3 regions of the Rhizobium centroccidentale genome follow, and region 2 is predicted to be linked to each of the others. Evidence: predicted binding sites of a transcription regulator. Region 2 holds the regulator's gene; each other region holds the start of a gene.
What was found. Region 2 encodes PhoB, which activates phosphate uptake and scavenging genes when phosphate is short. Its sites were predicted from a motif close to TGTCATNNANCTGTCAT; they were not measured.

Region 1: a site for PhoB is predicted at 1,435-1,451, ahead of PH562_RS17340 (acetoacetate decarboxylase). Genes of this name have one in related genera too.
Region 3: a site for PhoB is predicted at 1,677-1,693, ahead of PH562_RS08805 (esterase-like activity of phytase family protein). Genes of this name have one in related genera too.

Annotation. Positions count from the first base shown of each region.
Region 1 covers NZ_JAQJCG010000012.1:108,462-111,739, forward strand. The annotation lists gene PH562_RS17335 (DUF3734 domain-containing protein) at 1-593, opposite strand, end outside; gene PH562_RS17340 (acetoacetate decarboxylase) at 630-1,376, opposite strand; gene PH562_RS17345 (3-hydroxybutyrate dehydrogenase) at 1,582-2,370, shown strand; gene ppk2 (polyphosphate kinase 2) at 2,468-3,278, shown strand, end outside.
Region 2 covers NZ_JAQJCG010000016.1:99,225-102,502, forward strand. The annotation lists gene PH562_RS20620 (aspartate aminotransferase family protein) at 1-102, opposite strand, end outside; gene PH562_RS20625 (GcrA family cell cycle regulator) at 527-1,054, shown strand; gene phoB (phosphate regulon transcriptional regulator PhoB) at 1,247-1,930, opposite strand; gene phoU (phosphate signaling complex protein PhoU) at 1,962-2,675, opposite strand; gene pstB (phosphate ABC transporter ATP-binding protein PstB) at 2,727-3,278, opposite strand, start outside.
Region 3 covers NZ_JAQJCG010000005.1:71,908-75,185, reverse strand. The annotation lists gene glmS (glutamine--fructose-6-phosphate transaminase (isomerizing)) at 1-748, shown strand, start outside; gene PH562_RS08810 (DUF502 domain-containing protein) at 925-1,626, shown strand; gene PH562_RS08805 (esterase-like activity of phytase family protein) at 1,865-3,278, shown strand, end outside.

The sequences.
Region 1 (3,278 bases), on a different contig from region 2:
CTCGCCATGATGTGCTCGGGACCGATACGGATATTGTCGGTGTCGAAATAGACGAAGTTGCCGGTGCGGACATTCACCGCACCGACGCTGAAGCGCTTCTTGCCATCGTTCAGCACGTCGAAATCGATCAGCATTTCCAGCGTCTTCTTGAGCTCTGCCGAGTCATAGAAGCTGGTGGCACCTTCCGCACCCGGCAGCTCCAGCCAGGGATTGGGAAAGCGCGGCTTGAAGAAGCCGGGCTGGCCCATGGTCATCGTCATCCACGAGCTGGTGCGGTTGCGGATATCGCGGAAGAAATCGCCTTCGGGCGTATAGGCCCAGATCTTGCGGCCGGAGATGATCTGCCAGAATTGCTCCAGACGCTGAAGGCGCCGGCCCGGCTCGTTGCCGGCGATGATCGCGGCATTGACCGCGCCGATCGAGACGCCCGAAAGCCAGGTCGGCTCGCATCCCGCTTCGGCAAGCGCCTCGTAGACGCCGGCCTGATAGGCGCCGAGCGCGCCGCCGCCCTGGAATACCAGGGCGACGCGATCATATTGAGCGGCAATTTCCGAAATGGTCGGGGCTGCGGCCTTGGTGTTTCGTTCAAGCACGGTCCGTCTCCAGCATGAAATGAAAATAGGATGCGGCTATCTGCGCTCGGCGAGATAGTCGTGAACGACTTCGCCGAGGCCGAGCGTCAGATCGGCGGTGAAATGAACCGCGGAAACCACTTCCAGCACAGGCAGCCGCGCGACATCGGCCATGACATGCGGCCTGAGATCGAGGGCGGCAGGCGAAGTCCAGGCTTCCTTGATGGTGATATCGGTCAGATAGTAACGCACCAGCTCGCAGATGCGCGGGGTGGCGTCGACATGCGGCACGATCTTGATCAGGAAATTCGGCTCCGAGAGAGCGGACAAAAGCGGTCCCTGGTCGACCGGCTTGTGCTTGTAGCCCATCGTCCCCGTAGCACAGAGGACACTACCGTAATGCAGCGTGCCGACGATGACCTCGCCCTCGTTGACGATCTTCGGATTGGCGAGCTTCTTCGGAAAGCCCCAGATCTCGCGGCCACCGGTGATCGGCGCATCGTCGTCGAGATACATGGAGTGAACATAGCCGCCCTTCTGCCCGCGATAGGTAACCGGGATGACCTGCCCGGTCTCGGTATAATCGCCGAAGCCGGTGGAATCCGGCATGCGGATGAATTCGTATTTCACCAGCGGCTCGTCGATTTCGAGCGGCGCGGGCACGACGGCCTCAAGCGCCTCGCGCGAGGTCCGGTAGGTGATGATGATATATTCGCGATCGAAGAACCGATAGGGTCCTGGAGGATAGGAGGGGTTGGTCAGCGGCATCGCATAGGCATGCTTGAGAATGTCTTCGACCTTCATCGTATATTCCGTCGTTGGAGGAAATCGCCGGTACCGGAGCGAAAACTTGCACGGTTGCATGACAGTGAAGTGTCAGCTGTCGAAGGGTTGCGGCGAGAGGCGAAACCGCACTGTTATCAAAGCGACATACGAGGCTGGCAGTGTGCGCTCATCTCAGCCTTTTTCATTTACTCAACCATGTCATAGACATTGCAGGAGTTGCATCATGGGTTCGTTGACTTCGAAGAATGCGCTGGTCACCGGTTCGACGAGCGGTATCGGGCTTGCGATCGCCCGCGCCTTTGCCGCCGAGGGCGCGAATGTGACGATCAACGGCCTTGGCGATGCCGATGCGATCGAAAAGGAACGCGCTGGCATCGAAGCCGATTTCGGCGTGAAGTGCCGCTACTCCGCCGCCAACATGATGAATGGCGAAGAAGTGACATCCATGGTGCGTGAAGCCGAGGAAGCCTTCGGTAGCCTCGATATTCTCGTCAACAATGCCGGTATCCAGTTCGTGGCTCCGATCGAAGAGTTTCCCGACGACAAGTGGGAAGCGATCATCCGCATCAATCTGCTTGCCGCCTTCTACGCCATCAAGGCCGCCATCCCCGGCATGAAGGCACGCAAATGGGGCCGCATCATCAATACGTCCTCGGCGCATGCCCTCGTCGCCTCGCCTTTCAAGTCTGCCTATGTCTCGGCCAAGCACGGCATTACCGGCCTCACCAAGACCATCGCTCTCGAGGCCGCTCAGAATGGCGTGACTGTCAACTCCATCGCGCCCGGCTATGTCTGGACGCCGCTCGTCGAGAAGCAGATCCCCGAGACCATGAAGGCACGCAACATGACCGAAGAGCAGGTCAAGCATGACGTGCTTTTGGCCGCCCAGCCGACGAAGGAATTCGTGACCGTCGACGAAGTGGCTGCCATTGCTGTCTTTCTCTGCGGCGATGCCGCCAAGCAGATTACCGGCACGACGCTTTCCGTCGACGGCGGCTGGACTGCCGAATAATACCGAAGCCACGGCCGGCACATGCTTGAGCCGGGTGCCGGCTCTCTGCAGCCCCAGGATTGCGGAGACAAGATGAAAATAGCGCAGGAGGCACACAATGACCGAAGAGAACCAGGACCCGCTCAGCCGCATCAAGGATGAGATCGTCGACAGCTTCGACGAAGAGCTGGAGATGCAGCTCGAAGAGGATCGGCTCGACGAGCTGGTCGCCGAAGGCCTCATCAGCGAGAGCGAGGCGACGCTTGACCGGCGGGTCTATTTCCGCGAGCTTTTCCGCCTCCAGCATGAGCTCGTGCGCCTGCAGGATTGGGTGCAATACAAGAAACTCAAGGTCGTCGTGCTGTTCGAGGGCCGCGATTCCGCCGGCAAGGGCGGCGCCATCAAGCGTGTCACCCAGCGCCTCAACCCGCGCGTCTGCCGCGTGGTCGCACTCCCCGCTCCGACCGAACGCGAGCGGCACCAGTGGTATTTCCAACGCTATGCCGCCCACCTGCCGACGGCAGGCGAAATGGTGCTGTTCGATCGCAGCTGGTATAACCGCGCCGGTGTCGAACGCGTCATGGGCTTCTGCTCGCCTGAGGAGCTGGAAGAGTTCTTCCGCTCCGTGCCGGATTTCGAGCGCATGCTGGTTCGCTCCGGCATCATTCTTCTGAAATACTGGTTCTCGATCACCGACGAGGAGCAGGAATTCCGCTTCAACATGCGCATTCAGGACCCGCTGAAGCAGTGGAAGCTTTCACCGATGGATCTGCAGAGCCGCGTGCATTGGGAAGAATACACCAAGGCCAAGGAAGAGATGTTGGAGCGCACCCATATTCCGGAAGCGCCGTGGTGGGTCGTCCATGCCGTCGACAAGAAGAAGGCGCGCCTCAACTGCATCGCCCATCTTCTGGGCCAGATCCCCTACG
Region 2 (3,278 bases):
GTAGCGTTCGCCATTTTCGGTGACCAGCCAGACGCCCTCGCCTCGCTCGAACCGTAGCGGAGCGCGCATGTAGGTGTCATAAAGCGGCGTGGTCTCGGCCATGGCCATATCTCCTGATCACAACTCTAAGGACCGATCGCTTCCATTTGATGAAACGGGTCCGAAAAAATCAAAAATGCCGCCTTGCGGCGGCCTGGGCACTATTGATGTTTTGCACCGCGATGTCAACAAAACTGGCGTTTTAGCAGGTGCGAGATAACGCTTGCGGGCAAAAGAGATAGGTTCGGCGGCGCCTATTGCAGAAATGCCACGCCTGGGCAGCAAGTTGGGGAAAACCTCGAAATCGATTCCTCAAGATTCTCGCGACTCTTGTCACGGAGTCAGCCTCACACTAGGTTAAAAAGCAATTGCTAGACTGCATGCGGCGGAACTAGTCACCACAATTTTAGAGCGTTTCGCGCCTCGTTCCCATGCGAGGCAATGGTGAGGGATTCTGCCATCGGAAACGCGACAGCGGAGACAGGGCATGAATTGGACAGACGAACGCGTCGAGAAGCTGAAAAAGCTATGGTCCGAAGGGTTGAGCGCCAGCCAGATCGCTGCGCAGCTCGGTGGCGTGAGCCGTAATGCCGTCATCGGCAAGGTGCACCGCCTGAACCTTCCCGGCCGAGCGAAGGCGGGCGGCACGGCAACCGCAGCGCGCACGCCGAAGCGCAGCGCAGCTGCACCCCGCGCCGCGACCTACGGATCGCGCGTTGCTACCCGCACGGTCGTCGCCCGCCAGCAGGGCGCAACCATGCTGAAGGAAGAGATCGAGATCGATTCCGTCAATGAAATCCAGTATCGGCCGGCATCGAACGTCGTCGTTCCGATCTCCCGCCGCCTCGGCCTGACGGAATTGACTGAGCGCACCTGCAAGTGGCCGGTCGGCGACCCGCTGAAGGACGACTTCCACTTCTGCGGCAATGACAGCCCGGATTCCTCGCCCTACTGCACCTATCATCAGCGCATGGCATACCAGCCGGTGCATGACCGCCGTCGTAACAACGGCTGAAAGTCACAGCAAGACAATGAGAAACGGGCCCTCGAGGCCCGTTTTTCTATTTCCGCCGCTATTTAAAGCACGTCACGATCTTTCAGATTCGCTTCCTATGCTTTAGGTTTTCCGTCTGGCGCATGTCGTTCTCGCAAAACCGCTACGCACTTTTGCGCGACATGCTTTAGTGATACCCGAGCGGCAAGCCGCTCAGGCTTCCATGGAATAGCCCGCGCCGCGAACGGTGCGGATGACATCCTGCATATTGGAGAAATTGAGCGCCTTGCGCAGGCGGCCGACATGGACGTCGACCGTGCGTTCGTCGACGTAGATATCGTGACCCCATACACCGTCGAGCAGCTGCGAACGCGAGAAGACGCGGCCCGGCGAGGACATCAGGAACTCCAGTAGGCGGAATTCCGTCGGCCCCAGTCGCACTTCGCGGCTCTTTCGATGGACGCGATGGGTTTCGCGATCCAGCTCGATATCGCCGCAGCGCAGCACCGTGGAGAGAACCTCCGGGCGGGCACGCCGCAGCATCGCCTTGACACGGGCCATCAGCTCCGGCGTCGAGAACGGCTTGACGACATAATCGTCCGCGCCGGTCGAAAGCCCGCGCACGCGCTCGCTTTCCTCGCCGCGGGCCGTCAGCATGATAATGGGCAGGCGCTCCGTCTCCGGCCGCATACGCAGCCGGCGGCAGAGCTCGATGCCCGATACGCCGGGGAGCATCCAGTCGAGGATCAGGAGATCGGGGATGCGCTCCTGGAGACGCAGCTCGGCCTCATCGCCTCTGAGGATCGTATCGACCTCGAAGCCTTCGGCCTCAAGATTGTAGCGCAGCAGAACGCTAAGCGCTTCCTCGTCTTCTACAACAGCAACTCTCGGAACCATGCGCCTATGGTCTCCTTTCTTCTCTTCCAGATTATTCCGTCACTGCGCCGACGGTATTGGCGGTATCATCCTTCGGGCGCTCGCCTTCCGGCTGCGCGCCCGTCGCCATGTAATAGATCGTCTCGGCGATGTTGGTGGCATGGTCGCCGATGCGCTCGATGTTCTTGGCGCAGAAAAGAAGATGCGTGCAGGTGGTGATGTTGCGCGGATCTTCCATCATGTAGGTCAGCATCTCGCGAAAGAGCGAGGTGTACATGGCGTCGATTTCTTCGTCGCGTTCGCGGATCGACACGGCCTTGTCGGGCGAGCGGGTCGCGTAGACATCCAGAACTTCCTTGAGCTGGCTCAGCGCCAGTTCGGAGAGATGCTCGATGCCGCGGGCGAGACGGCGCGGGACACCGGTGCCCTGCACGGCGATGACGCGCTTTGCGGTGTTCTTGCCGAGATCGCCGACGCGCTCCAGATCGGAGGCGATGCGGATCGAGCCCATGATTTCGCGCAGGTCGGCCGCCATCGGCTGACGGCGGGCGATGGTGACGATCGCCTTGTCGCCGACTTCGCGCTCGGCATGGTCAAGAACAACGTCGTCGGAGATGACCTTCTGGGCCAGGGCAGCGTCGCTGTTGACCAGCGCGCGTACGCTGTCGCTAACCATCTGCTCTGCCAGGCCGCCCATTTCAGCAATGCGGCGCGTCAGGAACTTCAGGTCTTCGTCATAGGCAGAGAGAATGTGAGTGGAGACCATTTTTCTATCCTCAAGGTGAACTGTGTGAAATGAGCCGCGCGCCTGACATCATCAACCAAAACGGCCCATGATGTAATCCTGCGTGCGGAAATCGTCGGGATTGGTGAACATCTTATCGGTGTCGTTCTCCTCGACCAGGTGGCCGAGATGGAACATTGCGGTACGCTGCGAGACGCGGGCTGCCTGCTGCATGGAATGCGTCACGATGACGATGGTGAAATTCTCCCGAAGCTCGTGGATGAGATCCTCGACCTTGGCGGTTGCGATCGGATCGAGCGCCGAGCACGGCTCGTCCATCAGGATGACCTCCGGGCTGACCGCGACGGCGCGGGCGATGCACAGACGCTGCTGCTGACCGCCCGACAGGCTCGTGCCGGCGTCATGGAGCCGATCCTTCACCTCACCCCAGAGACCGGCCTTCTGAAGACTGCTCTCGACGATATGCTCGAGATCGGCCTTTGAGCGATGCAGACCGTGGATGCGGGGACCGTAGGCGACGTTCTCATAGATGGACTTCGGAAACGGGTTGGGCTTCTGGAAGACCATGCCGACGCGGGCGCGCAACTCCACCACGTCGATGCTGTCGTCGTAGACATCCTGATC
Region 3 (3,278 bases), on a different contig from region 2:
CCGGGACAACGGCCTGAAGATCGGTGCCGTGGTCAACGTCAGGGAATCAACTATCGCGCGTGAATCCGACGCGGTATTTCCGATCCTGGCCGGTCCCGAGATCGGCGTTGCCTCTACGAAGGCTTTCACCTGTCAGCTTGCAGTTCTCGCATCGCTCGCGATCGGAGCAGGCGTTGCTCGCGGCACGGTCAGTGCCAAGGATGAGGAAGAGATGGTGCGCCATCTCGTCGAAATGCCGCGTATCATGGCGAATGTCCTGAACATCATCCAGCCGCAGATGGAAAGCCTGTCGCGCGAGATCTCGAAGTTCAAGGACGTGCTCTATCTGGGCCGCGGCACCAGCTTCCCGCTCGCCATGGAAGGCGCGCTGAAGTTGAAGGAAATCTCCTATATCCACGCCGAAGGCTATGCGGCCGGCGAATTGAAACATGGGCCGATCGCGCTGATCGACGAGAACATGCCCGTCATCGTCATCGCTCCGCATGACCGCTTCTTCGACAAGACCGTTTCCAACATGCAGGAAGTGGCGGCGCGCGGCGGCCGAATCATCTTCATCACGGATGAGCTTGGCGCGGCAGCCTCGACATTGCCGACCATGGCAACGATCACCTTGCCAGTCGTCGACGAGATCATCGCGCCGATCATATTTTCGCTGCCGATTCAATTGCTTGCCTATCATACGGCTGTCTTCATGGGCACGGACGTCGATCAGCCGCGCAATCTCGCCAAATCGGTCACCGTGGAATAGGGCAACTTCCGTCCCGCATTTGCCGTCACGTCGTCGTGAGCCGGGCGTTTGTTCGGCTCGCGAACGCGGCTGGCGGGTTGTATGCCGCGCTAATTTCTGGCACGATTCCTATACTGAGAGGTGGGGAGGATTTGCCTGAAAGCGGTAGGCGGCGGAACGGAGTTTTCGAGCGGCGAATGACTGAAAAACTCATCAAAATGTCCGTGACCACGCGGATCAGAAACAACTTCCTGGCCGGCCTGATCATTTGCGCTCCGATCGCTATCACGCTCTGGCTGACCTGGTCCGTCGTTCATTGGGCCGATAGCTGGGTTCGCCCCTATATTCCCGCCCGCTACGATCCCGAGAGCTATCTGAACTTCGCCGTACCCGGTACCGGCCTGGTGATCGCGATGATCTTCATCACGATTGTCGGCTTTCTGGCCAAGAACCTGATCGGTCAGAGCATCGTCCGCTTCGGCGAGTCGATCGTCAATCGCGTGCCGCTGGTGCGTACGATTTACAAGAGCGTCAAGCAGATCTTCGAAACGGTGCTGAAAGAGCAGGGCACCTCGTTCAAGAAGGTCGGGCTGATCGAGTATCCGAGTCCCGGCCTCTGGTCCATGGTCTTCATATCGACAGATGCCAAAGGCGAGATCGCCTCGAAATTCAACGCCATGGGGCAGGACATGGTGGCGGTCTTCCTGCCGCCGACGCCCGTGCCGACAGCTGGCTTCCTTGTCTTCGTTCCGCGCGAAAAGATCACCGTGCTCGATATGAGCCCGGAGGATGGCGCCAAGCTGCTGATCTCGGGCGGCCTTGTGTCGCCCGAATTCAAGGAAGAACTGGTGGCAACGAAGAGCTTGCGTCCGCCGGTTCCGATGAAATCTTTGAGCTAAATTGCTCATCTTCCAATGGTTGGATCAATAGCTTCGCGTTTTGCGCGAACTGTCATGCCTCTATCATATTGACACCTTAGATCGTCAGTCGGGGCAGATAATCGCATGTATCTCAGCATCGAATGTTCGGGGCACGGGCACCGAGCTGCGGTTCTTCAACGCGGTCCGCAAACAGGCGGGAGATGGATGTCGTTGCCTCCACAAAGGTTTTTATCAGGAGGATATTGTCTTGAGATATATGCGTTCGAAGAGCTTGCCGCTGCTGTCGGTGGCGCTTGCCACATTTGTTTTCACGGCGCCGATGCTGGCGCTGGCGGATAATTCCGTGACGGTCGAAGGTGTGACGCTGGTCAATAAGGGCCGCGTCGCCATCGGCCGTATCCCGGCTAATGCGCGCGACAAGTTCGGTGAAACCTTCGGTTCCGGTTCGGGCATGTCGATCGATGCCAAGAGTTGGGTTCGCAACGCCGACGGCACCTATAAGGGCTCGCTGTGGCTGCTGCCGGACCGCGGCTATAATGTCGCCGGCACCACGGATTACCGCGGGCGTCTCAACACCATCGATATCAAGCTTACGCCGCTTGCTCCCGGCGCAACGCCGCCAGCCGGTAAGGAACAGGAGGGCCTCGAAGCCAAGCTCGCGGATACGCTGCTGTTGAAGGACAACAAGGGCAACGAAACCACCGGCCTTGACCCAGCCAACGGCGTTCGCCAGGCGGAAGGCGGCATGCCGCTTTTGCCGCAAGCACCGAACGGCAAGATCTCGCTCGATAACGAAGCCATTGCCCAGCTGCCGGATGGTTCGATGTTCATCAGCGATGAATACGGTCCCTATATCTACCGCTTCTCGGCGGATGGGCTGATGATCTCGGCCACGGCACCGCCGGCCGCGTTTCAGCCGATGCGCAGGGGCGTCGTGAATTTTTCCTCGAACAATCCCGGTCCCGGCGAAGCCGCGCCCGATCCGAAGGATCCGACCAGCGGGCGCCAAAATAATCAAGGCTTCGAGGGCATGTCCCTGACCCCGGACGGCAAGTTCCTGATCGTCGTGCTCCAGTCCGCAACCCGCCAGGATGGCGGCGATTCCAGCTCGACCAGGCAGAATACGCGCGCCCTGGTCTATGATGCCGCCGATCCTGCAAATCTGAAACTGGTGCACGAATATGTCGTGCCTCTGCCGGTCTTCACCAATGACAAGGGCAAGACGGCCGTCGCCGCCCAAAGCGAAATCGTGGCGCTCTCACCGACAAGCTTCCTGATGCTGGCGCGCGACAGCAACAATGGCTATGGGCAGAAGGGCGACAAGTCACTCTATCGCAGCATCGTTGCCGTCGACGTGTCGGCTGCAACCGATATTGCCGGCAGCAAATTCGATGGCGATACGGCGGTCGCGCCGAAGGGTGTTCTCGATCCCTCAGTCAAGCCGGCTGTCCTCAGCCAGTTCATCGACATTAACGATAGCGCCGACCTTGCGCGCTTCGGCCTGCACAATGGGGCACCGAACGACCGCAACAATCTCTCGGAAAAATGGGAGGCCATGTCGCTCGTCAGCGTTAAGGATCCGAAGCTGCCTGACGATTACTTCCTGTTCGTTGCTAATGACAACGACTTCATCACCCAGGATGGTTTTCAGGTCGGCGCTGCATACAAGG